DNA from 4 places in the Priestia sp. TRM10 genome. Region 1 is predicted to be linked to each of the others. Evidence: riboswitches for the same ligand, from Rfam matches in the RefSeq annotation. Region 1 holds a riboswitch; each other region holds the start of a gene.
What was found. A riboswitch is a leader RNA that binds a small molecule or an ion and turns the genes downstream of it on or off. The one in region 1 is predicted to bind S-adenosylmethionine.
Positions count from the first base shown of each region.

Region 2: it holds a riboswitch for S-adenosylmethionine, as region 1 does, so the genes downstream of both, ACK3CR_RS11875 (bifunctional homocysteine S-methyltransferase/methylenetetrahydrofolate reductase) here and mmuP (S-methylmethionine permease) in region 1, are expected to answer to the same signal.
Region 3: it holds a riboswitch for S-adenosylmethionine, as region 1 does, so the genes downstream of both, mtnK (S-methyl-5-thioribose kinase) here and mmuP (S-methylmethionine permease) in region 1, are expected to answer to the same signal.
Region 4: it holds a riboswitch for S-adenosylmethionine, as region 1 does, so the genes downstream of both, ACK3CR_RS10240 (methionine ABC transporter ATP-binding protein) here and mmuP (S-methylmethionine permease) in region 1, are expected to answer to the same signal.

Region 1 is NZ_JBJZOT010000011.1:66,787-74,568, forward strand. It holds gene ACK3CR_RS08745 (YdcF family protein) at 1-776, opposite strand, end outside; gene ACK3CR_RS08750 (iron-hydroxamate ABC transporter substrate-binding protein) at 1,067-1,990, opposite strand; gene ACK3CR_RS08755 (diguanylate cyclase) at 2,397-4,004, shown strand; SAM riboswitch class I at 4,150-4,255, shown strand; gene mmuP (S-methylmethionine permease) at 4,343-5,761, shown strand; gene mmuM (homocysteine S-methyltransferase) at 5,733-6,680, shown strand; gene ACK3CR_RS08770 (DUF6789 family protein) at 6,844-7,263, shown strand; gene ACK3CR_RS08775 (YitT family protein) at 7,361-7,782, shown strand, end outside.
Region 2 is NZ_JBJZOT010000013.1:114,175-121,956, reverse strand. It holds gene ACK3CR_RS11890 (bifunctional 3,4-dihydroxy-2-butanone-4-phosphate synthase/GTP cyclohydrolase II) at 1-527, opposite strand, end outside; gene ribE (riboflavin synthase) at 543-1,187, opposite strand; gene ribD (bifunctional diaminohydroxyphosphoribosylaminopyrimidine deaminase/5-amino-6-(5-phosphoribosylamino)uracil reductase RibD) at 1,189-2,271, opposite strand; FMN riboswitch at 2,452-2,602, opposite strand; SAM riboswitch class I at 2,913-3,019, shown strand; gene ACK3CR_RS11875 (bifunctional homocysteine S-methyltransferase/methylenetetrahydrofolate reductase) at 3,098-4,936, shown strand; gene metH (methionine synthase) at 4,937-7,782, shown strand, end outside.
Region 3 is NZ_JBJZOT010000013.1:75,624-83,405, reverse strand. It holds gene ACK3CR_RS11690 (pyridoxal phosphate-dependent aminotransferase) at 29-1,201, opposite strand; SAM riboswitch class I at 1,407-1,544, shown strand; gene mtnK (S-methyl-5-thioribose kinase) at 1,672-2,883, shown strand; gene mtnA (S-methyl-5-thioribose-1-phosphate isomerase) at 2,900-3,946, shown strand; gene ACK3CR_RS11675 (hypothetical protein) at 4,079-4,201, shown strand; gene ACK3CR_RS11670 (methylated-DNA--[protein]-cysteine S-methyltransferase) at 4,227-4,727, opposite strand; gene ACK3CR_RS11665 (PAS domain-containing sensor histidine kinase) at 4,724-6,922, opposite strand; gene ACK3CR_RS11660 (LutC/YkgG family protein) at 7,066-7,767, opposite strand; gene ACK3CR_RS11655 (LutB/LldF family L-lactate oxidation iron-sulfur protein) at 7,764-7,782, opposite strand, start outside.
Region 4 is NZ_JBJZOT010000011.1:374,267-382,048, forward strand. It holds gene ACK3CR_RS10210 (arsenate reductase family protein) at 1-164, shown strand, start outside; gene gcvH (glycine cleavage system protein GcvH) at 328-708, shown strand; gene ACK3CR_RS10220 (YusG family protein) at 834-1,079, shown strand; gene ACK3CR_RS10225 (toprim domain-containing protein) at 1,231-1,578, shown strand; gene ACK3CR_RS10230 (thioredoxin family protein) at 1,594-1,914, shown strand; gene ACK3CR_RS10235 (SCP2 sterol-binding domain-containing protein) at 2,064-2,429, shown strand; SAM riboswitch class I at 2,533-2,646, shown strand; gene ACK3CR_RS10240 (methionine ABC transporter ATP-binding protein) at 2,822-3,847, shown strand; gene ACK3CR_RS10245 (methionine ABC transporter permease) at 3,840-4,508, shown strand; gene ACK3CR_RS10250 (MetQ/NlpA family ABC transporter substrate-binding protein) at 4,548-5,375, shown strand; gene ACK3CR_RS10255 (carboxymuconolactone decarboxylase family protein) at 5,497-5,859, shown strand; gene sufC (Fe-S cluster assembly ATPase SufC) at 6,185-6,970, shown strand; gene sufD (Fe-S cluster assembly protein SufD) at 6,994-7,782, shown strand, end outside.

The DNA.
Region 1 (7,782 bases):
TAATCCCGCATTTCTCTCTCCATTATCTCTTTTGAAAATCTCATATTTTGATTTGTATCAACTGCTTTGTCTTCAACTAGAATGTCGTCAGAAGGTATTCCTGCATTTCGTAGATAACGAGCCATTGCCTCACCTTCCGGAATCGATTCATTCGGTCCCTGTCCACCTGTTACAATAAATTTAGCTCGTTTTCCTTTTCTCTTTATCTGTTTATAGTAGAAAGAAATTCCTTTATCAAGTCGACTTGCAAGTAACGGGGGGACTTTTTCTCCAATAATTCCACTTCCTAGTATGATAATAAAGTCTTTATTCCGAAATGGTTGGTGTAGGAAATAAAGGTAGGTAGAGACTAAATAGCAGAAAAACCAAAACCCATAAAATATAGCGATAACTAAGATTATAGAAATAATAGAAGGAAAAAGGTATTGTGAGAAAATTGCATAAGAGACAATAAATAAAATAATAGCCACTCCTAATGTAAGGGAAAGCAGGTTTGTAGGCTTTTTTCCTTCTTTTCTAATAAGTTCACGACCGTTACGGATTAGATAAATAGCAATAAACACAATGGTAAAGGGGGTAAGAAAGATAAACAAAATAGCAAATAAAACTAAAATCCATTTAAGTGGTTCAAGGTACTCCACTTTTAGAACAACCACTGTAATACTCATCATAAGAAGCAGCATGCTTATCGTGAGTAAAAATCCATTTAAGATTCGTCTCTTATCCGTTAAGTAACTAATTAAGAATAAAAGAAAGCTGACAGCGGTTAAAGACACTAATATCAATGGCAGTACCTCCTTTGATGTTATATATATATTATCTTTTGAGCATGTAAAAGCCTATATATAATGCTCTAATTTAAGGGAAAAGATGTAATACCTTTATTCTTGCTAAATATTTCAGCATAACTCATAATTACGTTGCAAATAAAAAAGAAATTAGGATACGAAAAGGAAGAATTAATGGTATCCATTCGTTTCTGCTAGTTATTAACTAAAAGTCATTTACCATAAATAAAAATCCCCCGTCTCTTTATTTAGAAAGAGACGGGGGAGTAATTTTATGTTTATTTTTCTAAGAAAGATTTTTTGAAGAAATCTAGCTGATAATCCAACGTAATTGGATCACTAAAGTATGCTTCTTTTGAATCCATTTCAAATAAATGGCCATTCTTTACTGCTGGAATGTTTTTGTATGTTTCTGTTTGTTGGAATGAATTATCAGCTTCTGAACTCTTACTAAAGATAATATAGTCGCCCGCATATTGTGGAAGAACTTCAGCTGAAATTGAACGATATCCTTCCTTTAATGCATCTTGTTTCACTTTTTCAGGCATCTTTAGCCCCATTCCTTGATAAAGGACCTCTGTACCTCGTGCCCAATTATCGCCAAAAACATAAAGCTCTTTATTTGCTGATTCAATTACAGAAACGGTTGCATCTTCACCAATTTTTGCTTTTACATCTTTACCTGCTTGCTGTGCTCTTTTCTTGAAGTCATCCACCCATTTTTGTGCTTCGTCTTCTTTTCCAACAAGCTTTCCAATCTCAATCTGTTGTTCCAAGTAATCAAGTTTACCCCATGTATATGTAACAGTAGGAGCAATATCCTTTAGTTTATCGATATTTTTTGTAGTAGATAAACCAACAATAAGATCAGGGTTAAGTTCAATAATTTTCTCTAAATCATCTTCAGAAACGACCTCTGCATCTTTTAAATACTTATTATAGCGAGGATTATCTTTAGCCCAGCTATCCACTCCAACAATATTAATATCAAGGCTAGCTAGGTTACCTGCAAAGCTAGAAAGAACAACAACGCGTTTCGGGTTTTTCGGTACTTTTACAGATCCGCTTTCTGACTGATATGTAACCATTTCTTCTTTACTATCACTTGAAGCTGAATTCTTATCTTTATCAGTGTTTCCGTTGCTGCATGCACTTATTAGTAACAGGAAAACAAGGGAAAGGGGCACTAACCATTTTTTCATATTAATTTCTCCTTTAAAAGAATATAGTGGTTAGTTTATGAACGATTATCGTAATTATCCACCTATGTATATAAAAACAATTAAACGATAATGATTATCATTACTAACTATATTTTTAATATAATGTCGATTTATGTAGTTGTCAATCTATATTTAAATCGTTTACATCATATGCTTTGACTATTTTTTAATTAACAATAAAACAGGAGAAATAAAAAGTGAATTCATATGTTTAGAAGAGAAAATGTGCAGCTACTTTCACTTTTTTTATTTCAGTAAAAGGGAGCTTACTTGGGGAAATACTATATTAATGGAAAAATTTTATAATAAAAACAAGAAATCTCTTTATGGGAAGATAGAGAATTTCTTCTTTCTATATCAATTTCTTTCAACAAGGAGATCAGAAATGGAAAAATATAAGCAGCACTTCTTGAAAAATATACGGAAACAGCTAAAAGATTGGGAAGTTGTTTCTTTCATTTCTCATGAAGAGCTTTACAGATTTCTTCATTCTATAGCAGGGACAGCTGCAACAATAGGTTTGGATAAAATTAGAGTAAAGGCAAGAGAGCTAATGAATGGGCTAGAAGATATGGATAAAGAAGAGTGGGGAATGGAGAATGTAGAGCACTATATATTCGATGTCATCCATCTTTGTTACGCATATGATTATCAAGAAATAATCGACTTTTCCAAAAAGATTAATGAACAACAAAAAGAGAGTGCTGTCATCTTATTAATTGATGATGACACATCTTTTTTAATGTATATGAAAGAAAAATTAGAAGAGGAAGCTAATTGGTATGTCATTGTAGTAGCAAACCCTCAAAAGGCTGCCTCTGCTCTTTACGATGTGAAACCAGATTGTGTGATTATTGATATTCATATGAAGGAGAAAAGTGGACTTGAGCTGCTTGAGTTTTTAAATGGAAAGCTTAAACAACAATTCATTCCAACTGTGATAGTAAGTGGCGATGGAGAAAAAGAAACACGCATTAATAGCTACCGAAAAGGTGCAGATGATTTTATTCAGAAACCGTTTGATATAACGGAGTTTATTGTTCGTATTCAAAGGCAATTAGACAGAAAAAATCAAATTCATGATCTGTTACTTCTTGATGAGTTGACACATGTGTATAATCGTAAATATTTAAATCAAGCTTATGAACAGTTGCAAAATGAAAGGAATCGTTCTAGAGAACCATACTGTTTAGCTGTTTTAGATATTGATCATTTCAAGAAAATTAATGATACACATGGTCATCTTGTTGGAGATGAAATCTTAAAAGCATTTGCTCGCTTTTTAAAAGAGGAGACACGTATGAATGACATTGTGGTTCGTTTTGGGGGAGAAGAATTCATCATTCTTTTTCCGAAAACAAATATTCAGGAAGGGTATGAGGTGATTGATCGGTTACGGAGGAAATTTAAGGAGTTGTCCTTTGAAGGAAAAAGGACATTTTTCTGCACATTTTCCTCAGGGATTGTAGAGGTAAACAATGTAAATACACTCGAATACTGGTTACAACTAGCAGATAATGCTCTTTATGAGGTAAAGAAAAAAGGTCGCAATCGAGTACAGAAGGCAGAGGCCTTATATAGTTTTTGGCCTCAAAAAACATTGAAAGTAGCAGTAGTTGATGACGATCCAATTATTAGAACGATTATCAAAGGCATCTTAACAAAGTTTCCTCACCAGCAGATGGTTCTTGAAGTTAAAACATTTAAGGATGGGAAAGACTTTATGAATTCTAAATGGCATATAACAGAGGAGAATCCTTGTCTTGTGATTTTAGATGGGATTATGCCAAACGTAGATGGATTAGAAGTGCTAAAAAGGCTGCATAGTCAAGAACAGCAAGGGCTTTATAAAGTAATTATGCTTATTTCACGAAACAGTAAGGAGGGTGTGGCGAGAGCACTTCAACTTGGGGCAGATGATTATATGATAAAGCCGTTCAACTTATTAGAGTTGGAAACAAGAGTAGGAAAATTAATGAGCAGAATGTTTTAGTGCTAGTAATGAAGAAAATAAAGAGAGTTGATCGAAAAGAGCAGGTTTCTCTGCCCTTTTTTTAGTTTATTATATCTGACTATTCAGAACTATTGGAATGGTATTGACAATTAATGAAGAGAACGATATAGTTATGAAAATTGAATTCTTATCCAGAGAGGTGGAGGGACTGGCCCTTTGAAGCCTCAGCAACAGGTCGATTATAGACACTGTGCTAATTCCAGCGGGTGATTTAGCCTGATAGATAGGACCGTACGTTTTTATTTGTCAGTAACGCATCCATGGATTGGATGCGTTTTTTTATTGGACTTTTAATTGAAATATGAAGGAGAATCAGCATGGGAGCTCAACCAAAACAGGAATTTCAAAGAAAAATGAAGGAAAGACACCTTGTAATGCTTTCACTTGGAGGAGTTATTGGAACAGGTCTTTTCCTCAGCTCTGGTTATACAATTCAACAGGCAGGCCCTTTTGGTACTATTCTTTCTTATCTTGTTGGTGCCGTTGTTGTCTATCTTGTAATGCTATGTTTAGGAGAACTTTCTGTTCATATGCCTGAAACAGGAGCATTCCATGCCTATGCAGCCAAATATATCGGTCCAGGAACAGGATATGTTGTTGCATGGCTTTATTGGTTAACGTGGACGGTTGCTCTTGGATCAGAGTTTACAGCAGCAGGGCTGCTTATGCAGCGTTGGTTTCCATCTATTAATGTGTGGATATGGAGTGCATTATTTGCTATTTTGATTTTTGTTCTTAATGCTTTAACAGTCAAATTTTTTGCAGAATCAGAGTTTTGGTTTTCATCTATCAAAGTTTTAGCCATTGTATTTTTTATTATTCTAGGAGCCGGAGCAATGTTTGGTATCATTCCGCTTGAGCATTCAGAAGCTGCTCCATTTTTCTCTAATATAACGAGTGAAGGTCTTTTTCCAAATGGAGCATTAGCTCTTGTAATGACGATGCTTGCAGTTAACTTTGCTTTTTCAGGAACAGAGCTTATTGGGGTTGCAGCTGGGGAAACAGTTGATCCAGAAAAGAACATTCCAAAGGCTATTCGTACAACATTATTCCGGCTTATTATTTTCTTTGTTGGAACGATTGTTATTTTGGCAGCACTCTTACCAAGTTCAGAATCAGGAGTGGTAGAAAGTCCATTTGTTGCCGTTCTTGAAAAAATAGGTGTCCCATACGCAGCAGATATTATGAACTTCGTCATTTTAACAGCTATTTTATCAGCAGCAAACTCAGGGCTCTATGCTTCATCTAGAATGCTCTGGTCACTTGCTGATCAAAAAACAATTTCACCTATCTTTGCAAAATTAACAAAGAGAGGCGTTCCAATCTATGCTGTAATTTTGAGTATGGTTGGAGGGGTGCTTGCTTTATTTTCAAGCATTATTGCTCCTGATACAGTATATATTGTTCTCGTCTCTATCTCGGGACTTGCCGTTGTTGTAGTTTGGATGAGCATTAGTCTTTCACAGCTTTTCTTCCGCCGCCGTTATATTCGAGAAGGAAACTCTGTTGAAGATTTAGTATACAAAACACCTCTTTATCCATTTGTCCCTATTGCATCATTTTTACTTTGTTTAGCATCATGTATTGGGATTGCTTTTGACCCAACACAGCGTATAGCCTTGTATTGCGGCCTTCCATTTATTATTTTATGTTATATCGTATATTACACAACTCAACATTTTAAGAAGAAAAAGGAGCCTATTGAATATGCTAGTGGAGAGAAAAGATCCAGTTAAAAACATTCTAGAAAAATATCAAACTTTAATTGTAGACGGAGCACTTGCAACAGAACTAGAAGGGTATGGCTGCGACCTTAATGATCCTCTCTGGTCTGCACGTGTTCTTATTGAAAATCCAGAACTTATATATAAAGTTCATAAGGAATACTTTCTTGCTGGAGCAGATTGTGCCATTACAGCAAGCTATCAAGCAACAATTGATGGCTTTAAACAGCGAGGAATTCAAGAAGAAGAGGGAATTAAGCTTATTAAAAAAACGGTAGAGCTTGCCAAACAGGCACGTGATGATTTCTGGGAGGAACACAAGAGCAATGGGAGACCAAAACCTATTGTCGCGGCATCTGTTGGACCATATGGAGCATACCTTGCAGATGGTTCTGAATACGTTGGAAACTATGGGGTTGATGATGAAACCCTTCGAGCCTTTCATGAAGCAAGAATTAAAGCGTTGATTGAAGCAGGAGCGGATGTTCTTGCATTTGAAACCATTCCTTCTTTGCAGGAAGCAAAGGTCTTGTCTGGTCTTTTGGAAAAGTTTCAACCTGCTTATGCTTGGCTCTCTTTCTCCCTGAAAAATGAGAAGGAGATTAGTGATGGAAGTGCGCTTAAGGTATGTGCAGAAGCTTTTAAGGGACATCCTCAGATTGTTGCAGTTGGCGTGAACTGCTCCGCTACAAGTGTTGTTACAGAGGCTATTCGTACTCTTCATCACTACAGTAGTAAGCCTGTTATTGTTTATCCAAACTCGGGAGAGGCGTATGATGCTGAAACAAAAACGTGGCATGGATCTTCAACAGGAAAAGGATTTCATGAAGAATCGAAAGACTGGTATGAAGCAGGAGCCCGTTTAATTGGAGGATGCTGTCGTACTTCTCCACAGCATATTAAAGAGCTTGCTCATACATTTAGAGCCTGAAAAAAGCGTTTCTAAGCTAGCTTAGAAACGCTTTTTCTATAGGTTGATCCGCTTTTGGCTGTAGAGATTCATCAGCGGATGAGTTCCTTTGGTAATTACATCTCGTAGCATCTTTGCAAGTGCTCCACTATAGACAAGAACATAGAAAAAAGGAGGACAAAATATGAAATGGAGAGCTTTTATAGGTGGAATTATTTCAGGTATCATAATGAGTGTTTTTTTAAAAGGAATCGAAGAATTAACTCATCTTCGTGTTTATACATTGTTACTAAATGTAGATTATATTCCATTGTTAAAACGGGTAACATCAAATGAACCATTGGAGCTTATTCTTCATCTTATAGTAGCTGTTATTGTTTCTGTTGTTTGGTTTGTTGTGCTTCAAAAAATCAATCTAACGAAGAAAAAGAGCAGAACAGCAACAATTATGATGGCAATGTGTATTGGTCTTCTTTTATATCCTTCTACAATTATGTCAGAGAGAACCCCCTCTCTTTCATCTTTATCTTCTTTAGGGTTTTGGCTTCTTGGCCATTTAATATTTGGTATGTTATTAAGTCTTTTTTATAAGCGGGATAAATAGTTTTATACGCCTTCTCGAGAAAACCGTCATGTTCTTTTGGTTGAAGAATATATTGGACTATGGACAAGTACGGGAGAGGTTTAGATAGGGGGCGTATATGTACGTTGAACGATTGAAATATGTAATTCAAAGCAGTGTTAGAAAAACATCTTTATACAGGAGAATTTTTTTTGTTCTTTGTGGAGCAATGCTTGTTGCCGTTTCTTTAGAGCTTTTCCTCGTGAGAAACAGCGTCATTGATGGGGGAATTGTTGGGGTAAGTCTCATTCTCTCTCATCTATCGTCTTTTGAAGCAGGCCCTCTTCTTCTTTTATTAAACAGTCCTTTTCTTCTTGTAGGATATCAATATATGGGAAGGCGATTTGTATTTCTAAGTATGCTTGCCATTTTTGCGTTATGGAGCGGAATGTTTTTGTTGAAACCATACCCGGTTCTTACAACAAACCCTTTTGTTGTAATTGGCGTAGGAGGAACAATTTTAGGACTTGGAATAGGATTGATTATTCGCTATGGAGGAGC
Region 2 (7,782 bases), on a different contig from region 1:
AAGTCAGGAACACGCGCCATTGTGCCATCTTCCTTCATTACTTCACAAATTACAGCTACTTCTTGAGATCCGCAAAGCTTTGCCAAATCAACAGCAGCTTCAGTATGACCTGCTCTGCGAAGAACGCCTCCCTCTTTAGCAATTAGAGGGAAAACATGACCAGGTCGACGAAAATCAGCTGGCTTAGCCTCTTTATCTAAGAGAGCTTGAATTGTTTCAGAGCGTTCAAAAGCACTAATACCTGTTGTTGTTGTTTTATGATCAATGCTGACTGTAAATGCTGTTCCATGGGCATCTGTATTTTGAGAAACCATTGGTGAAAGCTCAAGCTCTTCAGCACGCTTTTCTGACAGCGGCGTACAAATAAGTCCACGCCCATGCACAGCCATTAGATTAACATTTTCAGGTGTAGCATGCTCTCCTAGAACAATAAAGTCTCCTTCATTTTCCCTGTCCTCGTCATCACATACAATAACGACTTTTCCTTTTTTTAAATCTTCTAATGCTTCTTTAATTGTGTTAAACATTTTGACACCTCTTTTTTAAAATCCATGATTTTTCAGAAACTCATAGCTTAGCTTATCCTCTGGTTTTGCTTCTTCTTTATGAACAAACTTATGAAGATATTTCCCAATCATATCGCACTCAATATTGACAGTGTCCCCACGTTTTTTAGCTCCTAAAATCGTATAATCCGTTGTATGCGGAATAAGTGAAACAACTAGTTCATCCCGCTCAAGCCCAAAAATAGTTAAGCTTGTTCCATCTAGAGCAACAGAGCCTTTTAATAACAGGGAACGAGTTAGATGCTCTGAAAGATGAATACGGTAATAAATCGCATTACCTTTTGGCGTTACTTCAATAATTTCTCCCGTACCATCAATATGACCTGAAACAAAATGTCCTCCAAATCGCCCATTCGCTGCCATTGCTCTTTCTAAATTCACTTTCACTCCTTGCTTGAAATCCTTTAAGTTTGTTGCTTTAATCGTTTCTGGCATAACATCGACAGTAAATCGATCTTTTGTAAAGCTTGTGACAGTTAAACAAACTCCATTTACTGAAATGCTATCACCAAGATTTACATCTTTTAAAATTTCATTTGCTCGAATTGAAAAAATAATGGCATCTGTCTTTTTTTCAACTCGTTCGATTTCTCCTATTTCTTCTATAATCCCTGTGAACATATTATTTCCCTTTCTTTCTAGAGACAATTTTAAGGTCTTCACCTAATACACTTGTTTCTATAATCTCAAGATGCTGCGTTTCAGCCATTGTAGAAAAACCAGCTCCACCAAATGCACTTGGAGCATCTTTCCCACCTATTAAAATAGGAGCAACGTAGGAAACTACTTCATCAAAAAATCTGCTCTGTAAAAAAGCTCCATGAACAGTTGCTCCTCCCTCAACTAACAGGGACTGAACTCCTTTTGCTGCTAAAAGTTCTAAAATATGCTCTATATTTTGAGGCTGCTCAAGTGAAAAAATAGAAACATGCTCTTTAGCAAAAGGAGCTTTCTTCTCTTCGCTAACATTTCCTGTAATAACCCACGTTTCAGCAGAATCATCTTGAAAAATCTTAGCCTCAGGTGAAACTTTAAGGTTTGTGTCTAGTACAATACGGATTGGATGACGCGCATGCCCCATAATTCTTGTTGTCAACAGTGGATTATCAGCTATCACTGTATTTGCTCCAACTAGAATTCCATCATGAGAATGTCGAAGACGATGACCATCAAGCCTTGCTTGTTCACCAGTAATCCACTTGCTTTCTCCAGTTTTTGTCGCAATTTTACCATCCAAACTCATGGCAGACTTTAATGTCACAAAGGGACGCTTTTCTCTCATAAAATGGAGAAAGAAAGGATTAAGTGCTTTGGCCTCTTTTTCAAGAACGCCAACTTTCACTTCGATGCCCGCCTTTTTCATCATTTCCATCCCTCGTCCACTTACAAGCGGATTTGAATCAAGAGATGCAACAACAGCTCGCTTAATGCCTTTTTGGATAATAAGCTCTGCACATGGAGGTGTTTTCCCATAATGGCTACAAGGTTCAAGAGTGACATAAATTGTCGCCCCATAAGCTTTATCTCCTGCCATATTTAAAGCATGAACTTCAGCATGTGGTTCACCTGCTTTTAAATGTGCACCCATTCCAACGATTGCTCCATCTTTTACAACAACAGCTCCAACTGCTGGATTCGGTTTAGTTTGTCCTATTGTCGCACTTGCCATTTGTATAGCAAGTTTCATATATGCTTGATCGTTCACTTTTCCCCCTCCATTACAAACCCCTTTATACGTAAAAACCCCTTTAGGATTGGGTCCTAAAGGGGTAGAGATGCTGAATCAGTATATTGACAAAATGAAAATAAGCGAAAACAAACTATCATATGTATGCTTAAAAAACGTTATGCACGCTTTAAAAAACACAAACTGATAGTGTCGCACCTGATCCTTCTCCCATCCAGACTTTAACTGTCGGCTCAAGATTCAAACTTGATCAACCGCATATCAGTAAAGATATGCGGGTCGCGGGCTTAGAATATAATCATTATTCACCACCGCCGGTTAGGATTTTCACCTGACCCCGAAGGATAACTATGAAATTTGACTTTATTATAGCAGAGGTTCTCACAAAAGTCATAACTTTTTGCTTCTTTTCTCGTACTTTCTAATTTTTCCCCTTTTAAATCCGAACATTATTCCTAAAATAAAGTTTAATATCCAAATTTACCCCTTCAGCTTTTTTAAAGTATGTTTCCCCTTAAAAAAAGAGAATTTTAAAAAAAGGGTTTAAAATGTTCAGAAATTATTGTATAATTTCAAAAATCAGATACACTTTCCAAGGAAAAGTAAAATTTATTATTAGTATATTTAAAAACTATCCAAATTCATACGCATATAAATATTTCTTATCACGAGAAGTGGAGGGACTGGCCCTATGAAACTTCAGCAACCAGTTACGTTTGTAACAAGGTGCTAAATCCAGTAAGCATATTTGCTTAGAAGATAAGAAGACAACTACAAGTCTTCTTTTCATAAAGAAGGCTTTTTTTATTAGGAAAGTGATGTTCACTAAAAGGGGGAGATGAAAATGGGTTTACTTGAGGATTTACAGTCAAAAATTCTAATTGGGGATGGGGCAATGGGAACACTGCTTCACGCTCACGGAATTGATAACTGTTTTGAAGAACTAAATATTACAAAGCCGGAAGATATTTTTAATATTCATAAAGCATATCAAAAAGCAGGTGCTTCTGTTATTCAAACAAATACATATGGAGCAAATTTCCCGAAGCTTAAAAGATATGGAGCGGAAGAAAAAGTAAAGGACATCAACGTTGAAGGAGTTCGTCTCGCTAAAAAAGCAGTTGGAGATTCTGGCTACGTTCTAGGTACAATTGGCGGGATTCGATCGTTCCAAAAAAGTATTATTTCTCTTGAAGAAATTAAAAGAAGCTTTAGAGAACAACTTTTTTGGCTTTTGTCTGAGGATGTTGACGGACTTCTTTTTGAAACATTTTATGACTTGGAAGAGCTGAAGACCGTTTTAGAAATCGCACGCCGTGAGACAGATAAACCTATTGTGACAAATGTCTCTCTCCATGAAAAAGGAGTTCTTCAAGACGGAACCCCGATTGTGAAAGCTTTAAAAATATTAGAAGAACTTGGAGCGGATGTTGTAGGTACAAACTGTCGTCAAGGTCCTTATCATATGCTTGAAATTTTAGAGGAAGTTCCTCTTTTAGATAAAAGTTTTCTATCAGCATATCCAAATGCTAGTTTACCTCAATATGTTGATGGTCGCCTTATTTATGAAACAGACCCAGACTATTTCTACAAAACAGCGCTTGCGTTTAAAGACCAAGGAGTTCGATTACTTGGAGGATGCTGCGGAACAACGCCTTCGCATATTGAAGCAATGGCAAAAGCGCTCACAAATGCTGTACCAATTACAGAAAAAACGGTAAAGGAAACTCCACCAATTGAGATTCTTAGTCAAGAGATTCAGGCACAACCCCATCTTCATGAAATTGTACAAGAAAATCACTCCATTATTGTTGAACTTGATCCACCTAAAAAACTTGGAGTTGATAAGTTTCTAAAGGGAGCTCATGCTCTTCAAGCAGCTGGAATTGATGCATTAACACTTGCAGATAACTCTCTAGCAAGTCCACGTATTAGTAACCTAGCGATGGCTTCACTTTTAAAAGATCAGTTAAAAACGCGCCCGCTTATTCACTTAACGTGTCGAGACCATAACTTGATTGGTCTTCAGTCACACTTAATGGGCATGCATACACTAGGATTCAATCAGGTTCTCGCTCTAACAGGCGATCCATCAAAGATTGGGGATTTCCCTGGTGCTACATCAGTATATGATCTCTCTTCTTTTGACTTGATTCGCCTTATTAAACAGTTTAATGAGGGAGTTTCATTTTCAGGTAAGCCTCTTGGCCAAAAAACAAACTTTTCAATTGCTGGAGCTTTCAATCCTAATGTCCGCCACCTTGACAGAGCCGTACAACGCCTTGAGAAAAAAGTTGATTGTGGAGCAGATTACTTTATCTCTCAGCCTATTTATTCAATTGAGCAGCTTGAAGATGTCTATGAAGCAACTAAAAATTTAAAAGCTCCTATCTATATCGGTATTATGCCGCTTACAGGTGCTAAAAATGCTCGCTTCTTACATCATGAAGTGCCTGGCATTAAACTATCAGAAAATATTCTAACTCGTATGGAGAAAATTGAACACAATAAAGAACAAAGCGCTAAAGAAGGAATTCTACTTGCAAAAGAGCTCATTGATAGAGCATATGAGCTTTTCAACGGCTTGTATTTAATTACTCCATTTATGCGCTATGAGATGACAGTTGAGCTCGCTAACTATATTAAAGCAAAAGAACTTGTTTCAATAGAAAGGAAGATTTAAATGGCTTTCACGAACATCACAGAACAATTACAGAAACGCATTCTAATTGTTGATGGCGCAATGGGTACAATGATTCAAAATGCCAACTTAACAGCAGATGATTTTGGTGGCGAAGAATATGAAGGATGTAATGAGTATTTATCTCAAACAAAACCAGAACTCATTCAATCTATTCATGAGCAATATTTAGAAGCTGGAGCAGACATTATTGAAACAAATACGTTCGGGGGAACAGCCCTTGTTCTAGATGAATATGATCTTGGCTCGCTTGCTTTTGAGCTTAATGTTGCTTCAGCAAAACTTGCGCGCGCTGCTTGTGATAAATATTCAACACCTGACTGGCCCCGCTATGTTGCAGGTGCAATGGGGCCTACAACAAAAACCCTTTCTGTAACAGGCGGAACAACGTTTGATGCTCTTGTTGAAGATTATTTTGAACAAGCGAAAGGCCTTCTAACAGGTGGCGTTGACTTACTTTTACTTGAAACATGTCAAGATATGCTGAATGTAAAAGCAGGGTTCCTCGGTATTCAGAAAGCTTTTGAACATTTTAATAAAGAAGTGCCGCTTATGGTGTCAGGTACGATTGAACCAATGGGTACAACGCTTGCTGGGCAGGATATCGAATCTTTCTACCTTTCTCTTGAGCATATGAAACCTATTTCTGTTGGATTAAACTGTGCAACAGGTCCTGAGTTTATGACAGATCATATTCGCTCTCTATCAGGGCTTGCTACAACCGCAGTAAGCTGTTATCCAAATGCAGGACTTCCTGATGAAGAAGGACAATATCATGAATCTCCTGAACTTTTAGCTAAAAAAATCGGTGGTTTTGCTGAAAAAGGTTGGTTAAACCTTGTTGGGGGATGCTGTGGAACAACTCCTGCTCATATTAAAGCTCTTCGGGAAACTGTGGAACAGATTCCTCCTCGTTCTCTCCCTGAAAAAGACCACGCTCATGCTGTGTCAGGAATTGAATCTTTTGTGTACGAAGACACGATGAGACCTCTTTTTGTTGGGGAACGAACAAACGTAATTGGCTCTCGCAAATTCAAACGCCTTATTGCTGAAGGGAAATTTGAAGAAGCTTCTGAAGTTGCTCGTGCTCAAGTTAAAAATGGCGCTCATGTCATTGACATTTGCTTGGCAGACCCTGATCGTGATGAAATGGAAGACATGGAAACTTTTATTCAAGAAGTTGTAAAAAAAGTAAAAGTCCCTCTTGTGATTGACTCAACAGATGAAGCAGTCATTGAACGTGCGCTAAAGTATTCTCAAGGTAAAGCAATTATTAACTCCATCAATTTAGAGGATGGGGAAGAACGCTTTGAAGCAATCACCCCCCTTCTTCATAAATATGGAGGAGCAATTGTTGTCGGGACAATTGATGAAGTTGGAATGGGCGTAACAGCACAGCGCAAGCTTGAAATTGCTAAGCGATCTTACGAGTTACTCACAACAAAGTATGGCATTAAACCTGATGATATTATTTTTGATCCACTCGTCTTCCCTGTTGGAACAGGTGATGAACAATATATTGGTTCAGCAGAAGCAACAGTAGAAGGAATTCGACTCATTAAGCAGCATTTTCCACGCTGTCTTACAATGCTTGGTGTTAGTAACGTTTCGTTTGGTTTACCTCCTGTTGGACGTGAAATTCTAAATGCTGTCTTTCTCTATCACTGCACACAAGCAGGACTTGACTATGCAATTGTAAATACAGAAAAACTAGAGCGCTTCGCCTCTATCCCAGAAGAGGAAATCAAGCTAGCGGATGATCTTCTTTTCAAAACAAATGACGAAACCCTTCAAACGTTTACTGAATTTTACCGCGGCAAGAAAAAAGAGAAAAAAGTTGATGCTAGTACATTAACGCTTGAAGAGCGCCTTGCAAGTTACGTTATTGAAGGAACAAAAGAAGGACTAATTCCAGATCTTGATCAAGCTTTACAAAAGTTTGATGATCCGCTCGATATTATTAACGGACCACTTATGGACGGCATGAGCGAAGTTGGACGTCTTTTCAATTTAAATCAGCTTATTGTAGCAGAAGTTCTGCAAAGTGCAGAAGTTATGAAGGCTTCTGTTGCTCATCTTGAGCCATATATGGAAAAGAAAGAAGATGATACAGGAAAAGGAAAAGTCATCTTAGCTACTGTAAAAGGTGATGTGCACGATATTGGAAAAAACTTAGTGGATATCATCTTAAGCAATAACGGTTTTCGCGTAGTAGACCTCGGTATTAAAGTCACTCCGCAAGATTTAATTAAGGCAATCAACGATGAAAAGCCGGATATCGTCGGATTATCAGGACTTCTTGTAAAATCAGCTCAACAAATGGTGATCACAGCTCAAGACTTGACCCAAGCTAAAATTTCGGTTCCGATTTTAGTTGGAGGAGCTGCCCTTTCTCGTCGATTTACGGATCAAAAGATTTCTGCGGAATATAACGGGCTTGTGTTATATGCAAAGGATGCAATGGAAGGATTGTCTCTTGCAAATTCACTGCGCGATGAAGAAAAAATGGGTAAAATGATTGAAGAGCGTAGACAAAAAGAGAGTTCTGTTGCTGTTTTAGAAAAACCTGCTACAGCTGTTAAGACAGAAATCGTTATTCCAAAACGTTCAAGTGTCTCAACAGATGCTCCTGTTTATATACCAAATGATTTAAAAAAGCATGTTATTAAAAACTACAGTCTTGCAATGGTCGAGCCGTATATTAACTTACAAATGCTCCTTGGTCATCACCTTGGAGTAAAGGGAAAAATTTCTCGTCTTCTTGCTGAAAAAGATGAAAAAGTAGTTGGAATGAAAGAAATGGTCGATGATTTAATGACTCTTTCTAA
Region 3 (7,782 bases), on a different contig from region 1:
CATTCAAAGAAAAGATTGTCAATAATTTTTAGAAAATTCCTAATCCCTTGATTCGCTCAATAGCTTCTCGGATTCGCGTTTCCTCTGTTAGCAATCCTGTTCGTACATATCCTTCACCATGCTCACCAAAACCAATTCCTGGAGCTACCACAACATGTGCTTTCTTCAAGAGTAGATTGGAAAATTCCGTTGATGTATATCCTTTAGGGACACGAAGCCAAGCAAAAAAAGAGCCTGCTGGAGCTTTTACATCCCATCCGATATTTTGCAATCCCCCTATCCAAACTTCACGTCTTCTCTCATAAAGAGACAAAAGATCCTGAACACTTTTATGACTATGCAGAAGCGCAACTTCGGCTGCTTTTTGAATAGGACTAAAAATACTAACATAAAGGTGATCTTGTAAAAGTTCAATTGCTTTAATAACGCTCTCGTTTCCAACCGCAAAAGCAATGCGCCAGCCTGCCATATTAAATGTTTTAGAAAACGTATAAATCTCAATTCCAACGTCTTTTGCTCCTTCAGTTTGCAAAAAACTTCTTGGCTTCTTGCCATCAAATCCGATTGCTCCATAAGCAAAATCGTGAACAACACAGATATCATTTTTGTCGGCAAAGCTCACCGTATCTTCAAAAAATTCTTTTGAAGCAACAGCACCTGTTGGATTATTTGGATAGTTTAAAAACATCAGCTTAGCACGTTGTTTATCTTCTTCTGACAGTGAACTATAGTCAGGTAAAAAATCATTTTGCTCTGTTAAAGGCATTTTAGTTAATGTTGCGCCAGCTAGCGCAACCCCTGATAAATAGTCCGGGTAACCCGGATCTGGAACAAGGACACCATCCCCTTTATTAAGCAAACACTGGGGAATTTCAACCAATCCTGCTTTTCCGCCAAATAAAATGGCTACTTCTTTTGTTGGATCAATTGTTACTCCATATTCTTGTTTATAAAAAGAGGCTGCAGCCTCTTTTAAAAAGCTGTGCCCTTGAAAAGGCGGATAACCGTGAAATTGAGGATTATTACTTGCTTCTTGAAGAGCCTTTACAATATGATTAGGAGTCGGCTTGTCTGGATTTCCCTGACCAAAATTAATTAAGTCATGTCCTTTATGTGCTTCTTTTGCTACTTTTTTAACAAGAGAAGCAAAAAACTGTTCTGGTAACCCTTTTAAAAGGTCTGACTGCTGAAATATTTTCATCATAAACAACCTCTCGAAAAATTCTACAAATTCTAATGATTCATGATATATGCTTCTTTCATTTCTGTAAAGATGAAAAAAGAAAAGTTTTTCTCGCTCTAAACAAATAACCTAATCTTAAATTTACGTGTTGACAAAACCTACAATCGTTGCTAGTATACTTTTCAAACAGTGTTATTTCATTTCCAACTTAAAATCACATATACTCTTATCAAGAGTTGGCTGAGGGAATTGGCCCTTTGACGCCCAGCAACCGACCATTTGTTCATTCTGTGTAAAATGAACGTAAAAGTGGCACGGTGCTACTTCCAACAGAAAGGATATCCTTTCTGAAAGATAAGAGGTTTGACCATATCTTCAAGCCTCTTTCATAAAGGAAAGGGGCTTTTTCATTGTTAAATAAGCACCCCTACTCCCTTTCACTTCTTAATTCCGATTAAACAAATCTATTTTGGAGGTTTACTTCTCTTATGACTTTTCAATTTGATGTTTATAAACCGTTAACAGAAGAAAGCGCTATATCTCTTTTAAAACAACTTCATTTTTTTGCTGAAGATGAACATGTAACATGCCATGAAATTGGCGATGGGAACCTTAACCTTGTTTTTCAAATGAGTGCTCAAGGTAGCGCAAAAAAATGGATTGTAAAGCAAGCTTTACCATACGCTAAAGTTGTGGGAGAAAGTTGGCCATTGACGCTGCAGCGAGCCAAAATTGAAAGCGAAGCTCTGTTACAATTTGCAAAATTCACCCCTCACCTTGTTCCTGAGGTGTTGTACAGTAATGAGACGCTCGCACTAACAATTATGGAAGATTTATCTCATCTTTCCATTGCAAGGACAGGACTTATTAAAGGTGAATCTTATCCGAATTTAGGAAAAGATATTGGCACCTTTTTAGCTCACATTCTCTTTAAAACATCTGATTTAGGGTTGAGTCCAACTGAAAAGAAAGAAAAAGCACAGCAATTTTCAAACCCTGAGCTTTGTAAAATAACAGAAGACCTCGTTTTTACAGATCCATTCTTTGATCATGATACAAATGATTTTGAACCAGAACTATCAGAAAAAGTAGAACAACTTTGGAAAGAGGATGAACTTAAGCTTGAAGTAGCTAAATTGAAGAGACTGTTTTTAACAAATGGAGATGCCCTTATTCACGGTGATTTACATACAGGAAGTATTTTTGCTAGCGAGCATGAAACAAAAATTATCGATCCTGAATTTGCTTTTTATGGACCTTTTGGTTTTGACTTGGGTCATTTTATCGCAAATTTATTGTTTAATGCACTCCGTCGTCCCCAAGCTCAAACTGAGCTTTTTGGCTTTATTCATGATACATGGGAAACTTTTTCGTCTGTATTTACGTCTCTTTGGAAAGAGGATAAAAACAATCCTTTTCTACAAGTTAACGGCTATCTTGACTATACACTCCAAACCATTTGGCAAGATGCATTAGGTTTTGCAGGATGTGAAATAATCCGCCGAACAATTGGGCTTGCTCATGTAGCAGATCTTGATACGATCGAAGAAAGTGAACTTCGTATTCGTACAAAAGAGATTGCTTTAGACATAGGAAAATCTCTCATTTTAAATCGAGTAGAGATTAAAACTGTTCAAGACTTGCACGAGCTTTATATTGAAAATAATGAATTTTTAGGAAATAACGCTAGAACTGTTTAGAAAGGATGAAAGAAAAATGGCAATACCAAGATCGGTAGAATGGAAAGAGGATTCCATTAAAATTTTAAATCAACAACTTATTCCCAATTCTGTTGAGTTTCTAACTTTAGAAACAATTGAAGATGTATGGGATGCTATTAAAACTTTAAAAGTGCGTGGAGCACCAGCAATTGGAATTGCCGCTGCTTTTGGATTAGCCCTAGCTGGATCAAAATTTGAAGGAGAGGACTTACAAGAATTTCATACACACATTCGTGAACAAAGCTTATACCTTGCTTCTTCTCGCCCAACGGCCGTTAATTTAACATGGGCCCTTCATCGTTTACAAAATAAAATTGAGAATGCGGCTTCTGTCAATGAAGCAAAAACAAATCTTGTTCATGAAGCTATTTTGATTAGCGTTGAGGATGAAAATATCTGTTATAACATTGGACAGCATGCTTTGTCACTTTTTAATAAGAATGATTCTGTAATGACCATCTGTAATGCAGGGTCGATTGCCACCGCTTATTATGGTACGGCATTAGCTCCTTTCCATCTCGCAGCAGAAGTTGACTTCCCTATCCATGTATTTGCTTGTGAAACTCGCCCTCTCTTACAAGGTGCGCGATTAACAACGTGGGAACTCTTACAAAGCGGGGTAAATGTTACGTTAATTACTGATAGCATGGCTGCACATACAATGAAAACAAAGAAAGTCGACGCTGTTATTGTTGGAGCCGACCGCATTTCTGCAAATGGAGATACAGCTAATAAGATCGGAACCTACGGATTAGCTATTTTGGCAAAACAGCATGGAATTCCATTTTATGTTGCGGCTCCTTTATCAACGTTCGATATTTCTCTTAAAAATGGAGATGAAATTCCAATTGAAGAACGAAAAGAGGAAGAAATCCTTAAAGTAGGAAATGAGTGGGTTGCACCTAAAAACACATCTGTTTATAATCCTGCTTTTGATGTGACTCCTGCAGAACTTATCTCAGGTATTATTACAGAACAAGGTATTATACATGGAACTGAATTCGATAAAATCCCTGACTTATTTACAACTAAAAGCTTATAAAAGAGAAGAAGCATAGCTGCTTCTTCTTTGTTTTTTACAGAAGTGTAACATTTCATTGTAGAAAACATATTCTTCTCTTCAACTGCTTATTATAATAATGAAATTTTTAAAAAGTGTAAGGAGGACAAGAAAGTGAAAAAAAATGAGAAAGAATTCACAGAATCCGAAAGCTCCATGCACGAAACAGATGAACAACAGTCTGTTGATCTCGTTTTTATAGAAGGACAAGGATGGAAAGAAGAAGAAAGTGAATAAGCTAAGCGAATGTATCGCTTAGCTTTTATATTTTTACTGTGCCATTCTGAACTGTTAATCCTTCAACAGTTAATAGAAGTTCTTTTTGATGTATTTTATTTCCCGCATATCCTGTTAAAGAGGCATCTTTTCCTATTACACGGTGACAGGGAATAATAATAGGCAAAGGATTAGCTCTATTAGCACCGCCAACTGCTCTTACTGCTTTTGGACGCTGTACCTCTGCTGCAATATCACTGTAAGACCAGACGCTTCCATAAGGAATTTTTGATAATGTATTCCACACTTCCCGCTGAAATAGCGTACCTTTTTCAATACAAAGCGGTAAATTAAATGTTTGTCGTTCTCCTTTAAAATATTCCTCAAGCTGTTGCTTAGCAGTAAGCGCCCAACCCTGATTTTTAATTTCATCTTTTTCAATAACAAGCTCTTCTCCAATGGAAAGAGCTGTCACGCCTTTGTCGTTTGAATGGATGACAATATTGCCAAGCATCTCATGAACAAGGACGCTATAATATTTGTTCATTCTTTCTTATTCTCCTCACTTGGGTTGATTGGTAAGATGATGGAAAAAGTTGTGCCAAGTCCTATCTCACTATGAACGTCAATATAACCGCCATGTTCCTCAATAATTTTATATGACACCATAAGACCTAGTCCTGTACCTTTTTCTTTTGTTGTATAAAAAGGCTCGCCAAGACGCTTAATTCGCTCTTCAGGCATGCCTTCTCCTTCATCTTTAATAGAGACTACAATAAACTTTTCATCTTTAGCATGTACACTTACAGTTAGGGTACCACCTATAGGCATAACTTCCAATGCATTTTTCATAATGTTAATAAATACCTGTTTTAGCTGATTCGGTTCACAGTAAAGAAGCGGTAATGAAGGCTCAAATTCTGTATGAAACTGCACGTTTACAAGCGTTGCTTGTGCTGTTAATAAGTCCATTGTTTCTTGGACAATTTGAATAATATCTTTTTGCTCGTGTTTAATTGCCTGAGGTTTTGCTAATACAAGAAAATCTGTAATAATATTTTCAATACGCTGAAGTTCTGACGTAATGACGTCAAAATATAGAGAAAAATCATCTTTCTCTTCATGATCTATACTATTTTGTAAAAGCTGAATAAATCCTTTCAATGCTGTCATTGGATTTCGGATTTCATGAGCAATTCCTGCGGCAAGCTGCCCTACCACTTGTAGGGTATCTGATTTTCGAATTTGCTCTTCCATCTCTTTCTTTTCAGTGACATCTCGTAGCATTGTCATATAGACCCCTGGAATAATATCTTTCTTCGTTGAATATTCAATGGTTCGCTTGCGACCACTCTTCATTGTGTAAGTTAACTCACCTTCATGCTCTCTGTATTCCTTAAGAAACGATAAATGAACATCTAATATCTTTTTGTTTCCTTCATCTAGCAGGTTTCGCACGTTCAATGAGCATACTTCTTCTTTTGTTAATTCAACAAAATCACATAAAACAGAGTTAGCATCAATAATCTTTAAATTTTCATTCCAAAGCAGAACACCATCGACAGAACCATTGAAAATCGTTCTAAATTTTTGCTCACTTTCTCTTAACTCTTGTTCCATTTTCTTTCGTTCACTTATATTACGGAAAATAGTTAGATTATGGCCTTTTATAATACCTTGTTTTGCTGTAAACTCTAAGTCTTTCTTTTCACCATTTGGCATATAAAAAGGCAGCTCTTCTCTTATCGCATTAAAATCATAAAAACGATTTGTAATTTCTTTTGTTTTTGGCTGTGATAAATCTAAAAATTCTTCTAGATTACTTCCGATAAGTTGATGAAGAGGAAGCTCAAATGTACGAGAGGAAGAAGGATTTGCATCTACAACTGTCCAATCTTCATTCCAAATAATAATGGCATCAACAGCGCTTTCAAAAATTTCTCTAAATTTCTTTTCACTTTTAGCTAGCTCTTGCTCCATGTCTCTCTTTTCTGTAACATCGCGCATGATAGACATATAATAATCACTATTAATATGAGCTGTTGTTGTAAAATCAAAGTACACTTCTTCTCCTTGCCTAGTTTGAATAGGAAGTTCTCCTTGTGATTTTCCATTCCTTTTTAGCGCATGCCAAAGACGCTCAATCTTATAATGATAAATCGGAAGAACAAGCTCACTTAATGTTTGAACAAGCAGTTCATTTTTAGTGTAGCCAATCCTTCGGCAAAGGGACGGATTCGCATCAATAATTCGCCCTTTCTTGTCAAAAATCAAAATACCATCAATCGCTTGATTAAAAATATCTTGAAACATTTCTTGACTAATAAACCGCTCATTTTCTAAGTTCTTTGTTTTTGTAATATCCCGGAACGTTGTCATTAAAATGGCATTTTCTCCATCATGCTTTTCTGACTGAAATTCAATATACTTTATCGAGCCATTCGGCAAATATAAGGGGCCCTCAAAATAAAAATGGTCTCCGCTTGTAAGAGAATAATCATACCGCTCTAATGCCTCACTTGACATCATTTCCAAAAAATCTCGCACATGAAGTGAGAGGAGCTCCTCTTTTGCACATTCAAACAAGCGACAGGCTGCTTGATTGACGTCTGTAACGCGCAAATCACCATTAAATACAATCATTGCATCCCGTGCTCTGTCAAATACGATTCTAAGCTGCTCCAATTCTGCTGTTTCATCTCGACTTTTCTCAGTTGCTTGAAGTGATCCTTCAGCCGACATAAACGTTGCTCCTTTCACACATATATAGTGACAGCTTTCTTATTATCTTATGGTTATTCTACATATTACTCCAAATTCCTCCTATCTCTTTTTGAATAGACAGGAAAAGATGCTTGACTAGATTTCTCTAGCCAAGCATCTCTTTAACAGTCTTCAACAATAATATAGGTTGCTTTGACAGGACCATGAACACCAACGACAAGGTTCATCTCAATATCGGCTGAGTTACTCGGTCCTGTAATAAAATTAATGCAAGAAGAAATATCTTCTCCTCCTTCAACTTTTTGATGAATATACTGCGCAGCTTGCGTCATTCTCGGCACGATTGTACTCTTAGGAATAATAGCAATATATGTTGTAGGAAGAAGGCTAACTGAACGTCCCTTTCCTCCTCCGTTAAATAAAACAACTGTTCCTGATTCTGATAAAGTTATATCACTAAACGTAATCCCAACATTAGCTTGTGCTGCTTTTTGGATATTCTCTTCTCGTTTATCCTTGCCCCATATATGAACATTTTGTCTATCTAGAAGGGAAGATAGGCCATATTGAGAAAAACGAGGGTCATCCCATACAATAACCTCTCCTCCTCCGTTTATTTCAACTACTTTTTCTACTACTTCTTGCAAGCTTATGGATAAGGTGCGAATACATTCTGTATGAATCTGTTCACAGTATTCTTCGAGATGATCTGCTAGTTCATCATTTGAAGCATCTTGAAAAACATATTGTTGGGGAGAGTGTGTCCATGTTGGACGTTCTATCTGTTTACTTCTTTTTCTTCCAAGCTGCTTAGCAATATCATTCAGGAAAGAATCTCTATTTTGAATTGTTCCATAGCTCATTTGTTTTCCCCCTTT
Region 4 (7,782 bases), 310 kb from region 1:
ATCGTGAGCTTGGATTAAAAGATAAAGTAGCTTCTGCTTCAAATGAAGAACTTTTTGAAATTTTAGCTTCAGATGGCATGCTTTTAAAACGACCAATTGTGACAGATGGGGAGAAAGTAACGATTGGGTTTAAAGATGAGATGTTTCAGAAAGAATGGAAATAGAAGGATAATGCTTATTAAAAGTTTTTCTTATTTTAGAATGCTTTCAAATAGAAAATATTCTATTTTTACGTTACAATTAAGATAATATGAGAGCGTTTATGGTGCTCCCTTTGATAACGAATAAAAATGATAAGAAAATGAACGATGTATGGAGGGAACTAAAATGAATTTACCAAAAGATTTACGTTATTCAGAAGAACACGAGTGGGTAAAAGTTGAGGGTGACAAAGTAACAATTGGAATTACTGACTTTGCGCAATCAGAACTAGGCGATATCGTATTTGTTGAGCTTCCTGAAGTAGGCGCAACAATTGAAGCGGACGAGCCTTTTGGAAGCGTTGAGTCTGTTAAAACAGTATCTGAGTTGTACGCACCAATTAGTGGAAAAGTAGTTGAAATCAACGAAAACCTAGATGACAGCCCAGAGTTTGTTAATGAATCTCCATACGAAAATGCATGGATGATTGTTTTGGAGCCTGATAATAAGGAAGATATTGAGAAATTAATGACAGCAGAAGAATATCAAAAAATGATTTCAGAATAAAAAAAAGGAATGTTTCCAAAAGGGAAACATTCCTTTTTTCTTTTGGAAAGGGAAAAATTTCATTTATGAACCCTTCGCTTTCAGGAGAATCTATAGTTAGATTCGTCTAGGAGGAGTGAAGCTTAATGTTAGAAAAGCGTCATATTGATGTAACGGACCGAGTTGTCGGAAAGTATGTAAATGATGAATTGAATTTATACGTTGAAAATGAACCGATTGGGAAGATGACTGTTAACGAGCAAGGAAAATCAGAGTATCAGTTAAATAACGGATATCAATATCGCGATAATAAATTTTACCAACATACAGATGTTACAACAGGTAAAGACATGAAGTACACCGATTGTGACAATGAAGAAGGTTGGTGCTAAAAAGCAGCGGGATTCCGCTGCTTTTTCTCTTAAAGAAAGCATTTTACAAAATTAAATATGAAGAAACAGGGGAAAAGACGTGAGAAAGCGAATACTGTATACTAAAGGATAAATGGATATTGGTGTACATTCTAACAAACAGGTGATGACAATGGTAGAAGGTATGGATAAGGTAATTATTGTTGAGGGAAGATCGGATAAAAAAAGGATTGAAAACATTATTAGAGAACCGATTGAGATCATTTGTACAAATGGCACGCTTAGTGTGGCCAAACTTGATGAAATTATTGATGCCACATTCGACAGAGACGTCTATATATTAGTCGATTCAGACGATGCTGGTGATAAACTTAGAAAACAATTTCGTCGTGAATTTCCTGAGGCAGAACATCTTTATATTGATCGATCTTATCGAGAAGTAGCTGCTGCACCAAGAAACCATATTGCAACCGTGTTGTTGAGTGCTAATATTGATATCAACACAGAATTTTTAGTTTAAAGGATTTGGTTAATGATGCAGGAATGGACAGAAGAGATTGTAAATGAAAATATAAACAAAGACGGATATCGCTTTCTCTATTTTTACACCCCACTTTGTGGAACATGTCAGCTTGCAAAGAAGATGCTTGAAGTAAGTGAGAAAGTGCTACCAGATGTAAATATTGGAGCAGCTAATTTAAACTATATGCCAGATAAGGCAAGTGAATTTAAGATAGAAAGTGTACCGTGTTTGCTCATTTTGAAAGATGGGAAATTAGAAGAAAAAGTATATGCTTTTCATTCAGTTGAAAACATTATTGGAAAATTAGGCTCTTATGAAAGTGCTTTACGCTAATGTAAAGCACTTTTTGACATATTTCTTAGGAAATAAAGGTGTTACGACATTGTTTGAAGTTTAAGAAAAGAGATTGTCGAGAAAAAGAACAAGGAACAGGAAAAAAAAGAGAGAACTTTAACAATACGAGAAAAAAGGAGTGTAAGCGGATGAAACTAAAAACATTAGTTCACAGTTTTATGAAACGCCTTACTAAAAGCGCTCACTTACTGCCGTTAATGGGAGAAGAATATTTTGTTATTTCTCTTCAAGATGAAACAGATTCCTATTCCTTGCTTATTTCAAAAGACGAGCAAATTGTTGTGTCTGGATTAGTTCAACAAGCGAACGTTCGGATTCAGGGTGATAATAAAAGTTATTATGATTTACTACTAAGTTTAGAAGCTCTGCAGAAGCTAAGTAAACAGCACGAAGTGGTTATAGAAGGTAGTTTTGCAGACGTTCTGAAAGCTGAAATGTTGATTAAACTGGCTACGAAAGAGCAAAAAGGAAAAGTTGTCCAGTTAGCCTCATAGCAAAAAATAGAAATGTTATCACTGTTGAAAATTATTTGACATTGTTTATGATAGGTGCTACAATCACTCTCGTAACTTCTAATCGTTTAATTAAATATTGCAACTCTTATCAAGAGAGGTGGAGGGACTGTGCCCGATGAAGCCCGGCAACCGTCAGATAATCTGAAAAGGTGCCAATTCCTGCAAAGTTGTGTAATACGACTTTGAGAGATGAGAGAGAGGCTTGAACATACACAACCTTTCTGCTCGTCGTGCAGAAAGGTTTTTTTATTATGCTGAAAAGATTTTGTTTGGGGATACTATTCTTCATTACTAGGCCTCTTTATCGGAAAAAACTGACTTTTTAAACGATAAACAAGAATAACTGACAGATCGAAGAAGGTGAATACGCAATGATTACATTGAAGAACGTCAACAAGACATACAAAACAAAATCAGGTGAAGTTGTAGCAGTCAAAGACGTCAATCTCGAAGTTGGAAAGGGAGAAATCTTTGGTATTATTGGTTACAGCGGAGCCGGAAAAAGTACGATGGTTCGACTTTTTAACGGCCTTGAGAAACCTACAAGTGGGGATGTCGTAGTAGCAGATAACAATATTGGTCATATAAAGGGCGAACAGCTTCGAAAAGCCCGTCAAGAAATAGGAATGATCTTTCAACATTTCAATTTATTATGGTCTCGAACTGTACGTGATAATATTTCGTTTCCTCTTGAAATTGCTGGAGTGCCAAAGAAAGAGAGACAAAAAAGAGCAGAGGAGCTTATTAAGCTTGTTGGGCTTGAAGGGCGCGAGAAAGCTTACCCTTCTCAATTAAGTGGAGGACAAAAACAAAGGGTTGGAATTGCGAGAGCACTTGCTAACAATCCAAAAGTCCTTCTTTGTGATGAAGCAACTTCAGCACTTGATCCTCAAACAACAGATTCGATTTTAGATTTACTCGTAGACATTAATAAAAAATTAGGACTAACAATTGTTCTTATTACGCATGAAATGCATGTTATTCGCAAAATTTGCCATCGTGTAGCAGTGATGGAGAGCGGGAATATCGTGGAGCATGGGGAAGTATTAGAAGTCTTCCGCAATCCACAGCAGAACGTAACAAAACGTTTCGTGAAGCAAATAGCAGAAGCAGAAGATGCTTCTGAAACAATCTCTACTTTAGTAGAACGTTATAAGAGCGGACGAATTGTACAGCTCACATTTATCGGAGATGATGCAGAGCAGCCGCTTATTACTCAACTTATCCGAAAGTTTGATATTGCGGTAAACATTGTACAAGGGAAAGTGTCTCAGCTCCAAGATGGTGCGTACGGTACATTATTTATCCATCTTGATGGAAATGAAGAAGAACTAAACAAGGCATTAGCCTTTTTACAACAAGAGAACATCGAAGTAGAGGTGATCAATCATGTTTAGTGAATGGTTTCCAAACGTAGACTTAGAGTCTTTTCAGCAAGCAACAGTTGAGACGCTCTATATGACGTCTATCTCAGTTATTGCAACGTTTATTTTGGGGATTTTACTTGGACTCTTATTATTTTTAACATCTAAGGGAAGTCTATGGGAAAACAAGTTCTTTAACACGATTATTGCTGTTATTGTGAACGTATTTCGTTCCATTCCCTTTATCATTTTAATCATTCTATTGCTTCCTTTTACAAACTTTATAATTGGTTCTATGTTTGGTCCAAAAGCAGCTCTTCCAGCATTAATTATTGGAGCAGCCCCTTTCTATGCGCGACTTGTAGAAATTGCGCTGCGTGAAATTGATCGTGGCGTTATTGAAGCAGCTCAAGCAATGGGAGCGAAAACAAGAACTATCATTTTCAAAGTATTGTTACCAGAGTCATTGCCAGCCCTTATTTCAGGTATTACTGTAACAGCTATTGCTCTTATTGGATACACAGCAGTAGCGGCAGCAATTGGAGCAGGAGGACTTGGCGCTCTAGCATATGACCAAGGATTTAAACGTAATGAGAATGATGTAACATTTTTAGCAACAGCATTAATTTTAGTTATTGTATTTATTCTTCAATTTATTGGCGACTTAGCGACAAAGAAAATCGACAAACGCTAATGCTATAAACTAATTTAAAAATAGAAGGAGAGTCATTACATGAAAAAGTTATTTGCATCAGCTGTCCTAGCTTTATCTGTGACAAGCCTTGCAGCTTGTGGTTCAAGCGGCGGTAGCGACAGCTCTAAAGAAAAAGAAATTAAAATTGTAGCAACAAGTACTCCACATGCTGAGATTTTAGAAGAAGCAGCCTCAATTTTAGAAAAGAAAGACATCAAGCTTGATGTTGAAGTGAACGACGATTACAGTTTACAAAACAAAATGCTAGCTAGTGGTGAAGTTGATGCAAACTTTTTCCAACATACACCATACCTTAAAAATGCAATGAAGGAAGACAAAAGCTTTGATCTTGTAAGTGCAGGTGGCGTACATCTTGAGCCAATGGGTGTATACTCTAAAAAATATAAAAACCTTGATGAAATTCCTAAAAACGGAACAATTATGATTAGTAATAACGTAGCAGAAGAAGGACGCATGCTTTCTCTTTTACAACAAGGCGGTCTTATTAAACTAAAAGAAGGCGTTGACCCTGTTTCAGCAACGAAGAAAGATATTGTAGAAAATAAGAAAAATATCAACATTAAAGTTGGTGGAGATGCTGCTTTAATGCCAAAAGCATATGAAAATGAAGAAGCAGACGCAGTTATTATTAACACTAACTATGCAATCGGAGCTGACTTAACGCCAACAAAAGATGCGATTGAGTTAGAAGGAGAAGATTCACCATACGTGAATATCGTTGCAGTTAAAAAAGGTGACGAAGATCGTGAAGAAATTAAAGAACTTATGAAAGTTCTTCATTCAAAAGAGATTCAAGACTTTATTAAAGAGAAATATAAAGGTTCTATCATTCCAGTTTCAAAATAATTTGGAAAGGGGGCGCATTTGCGCTCCCCTTTTTATTTTTATAAGAAGTGCAGAAAGCATACATTTTTTTCTAGAAGACCATACTAGTGTTGAAAAGTTTAAAGAAATGGAGTTGATAGGGATGGATACAGGTCAAAATTCAACAGACCAGGCGTTGCATGCGTATAAAGTAGGTATTGGTGAATTTACACAGAAGCTTCCAGATGTTGCTGAAGCATTTAACGCATTTACAGAAACATGTTTTAAAGAAGGAGAACTTTCAGCAAAACAGAAACAGCTGATTGCTCTTGGAATCAGTCTTGTAGCACAAGATGAATACTGTATTATTTACCATACAAAAGGATGTCTAGATGAAGGCGCAAGTGAGAAGGAAATTCTTGAAGCATGCGGCGTTGGCGCAGCATTTGGCGGAGGAGCAGCAATGAGTCAAGCTGTTACGCTCGTGCAAGAATGCATTGGAGAACTAGATCAGCGCACACATTAAACAAACGTTTGATTAAGGTTTCGAGATTAGTGTTCAAGCTTTGCAATGCCCCTTTTTCAAAAGGGGTCTTTTACATAAGTAAGGAAAGAAACCAATAACAGCCTATTCCTTAAATTTAGTTAAAACTTTTCCCTGTTTCTATAGTAGAAAATAGGATAGAATGAGAAGAGATTAAGAGCTAAGCCTAATAAGGAGATTAGCCTTTCTGGGTTGCCATAGGATTTTATTTGTTATAAAATTATAATGAGAATAAAATGAGAATGATTAGTAATAAAATTAATAATAAATATTGGCATATATAAGCTAATAATTGGAGGGTTTACGAATGGCAGGTTCAACATTAAAGATTACAGACCTTCATGTTGAGATTGAAGGAAAAGAGATTTTAAAAGGTGTTAACTTAGAAATTAAAGGTGGCGAAATCCACGCTGTTATGGGACCGAACGGTACTGGTAAATCAACGTTATCATCTGCAATTATGGGACACCCTAAGTATGAGGTAACAAAAGGTAGCATCACGCTTGATGGAAAAGATGTTCTTGAGATGGAAGTTGACGAACGTGCACAAGCAGGTCTTTTCCTTGCGATGCAATACCCAAGTGAAATCAGCGGTGTAACAAACGCAGATTTCCTACGTTCAGCAATTAATGCTCGTCGTGAAGAAGGTGATGAAATTTCTCTAATGAAATTCATCCGTAAATTAGATTCAAAAATGGAATTGCTTGAAATGGATCAAGACATGGCACAGCGTTACCTAAACGAAGGTTTCTCTGGTGGGGAGAAGAAACGTAATGAAATTCTTCAACTTATGATGCTTGAGCCAAAACTAGCAATCCTTGATGAAATTGACTCTGGTCTTGATATTGATGCATTAAAGGTTGTTTCTAAAGGAATCAATGAAATGCGCGGAGAAGACTTCGGCTGCTTAATGATTACTCACTATCAACGTTTACTTAACTACATTACACCTGATCATGTTCACGTTATGATGCAAGGACGCGTTGTTAAATCTGGTGGTCCAGAACTAGCACAACGTCTAGAATCAGAAGGCTACGACTGGATTAAAAAAGAACTTGGTATTGAAGATGAAACAGTAGGACAAGAAGCATAAAGTAAGCGTTAGGAGGAAATGTCATGACGATTGAGACAACATTACCATTTGATAAAGAGTATGTCCGTAATTACTCACAGCAGTCAGAAGAGCCAACATGGCTAACAGACATCCGCTTACAAGCTCTTGAACAAGCGGAATCTCTTCCACTGCCAAAAGCAGAAAAAACAAAGATTACAAACTGGAATTTTACAAGCTTTAAGGAGCATACAGTAGAAGGTTCTGCAATTTCTTCTATTGATGAGCTACCTGAAGTTGTACAGTCTTTAATTAATAAAGAGAATGCAAATAATCTATACGTTCAGCAAAATCAGACGGCTGTTTACTCAGAGTTAACAGCAGATCTTAAAGAGCAAGGTGTTATTTTTACAGACATTCAAAAAGCAGCAAAAGAGCATAGTGACCTTGTACAGAAATACTTCATGCAAGGAGCAAAAGTAGACGAAAACCGTCTGACAGCTCTTCACGCAGCTCTAATGAATGGCGGCGTGTTCGTTTATGTTCCAAAGAACGTTGAAGTAAAAGAACCGTTGCAAGCTGTTTTTGTTCATGAAAATGCTAAAACACCATTATTCAACCATGTTATTGTTGTTGCTGATGATAATAGTTCTGTAACATATGTTGAGAACTACATTTCAACAACAAATGCAGATGAAAGTATCGCAAACATCGTGACGGAAGTTTTCGCAAACAATAACGCGAAAGTGACATTTGGTGCTGTAGACTACCTTGGAGAAGGTACAACAACATATGTGAATCGTCGTGGTATTGCAGGACGCGATGGCCGTATTGAATGGGCACTTGGATTAATG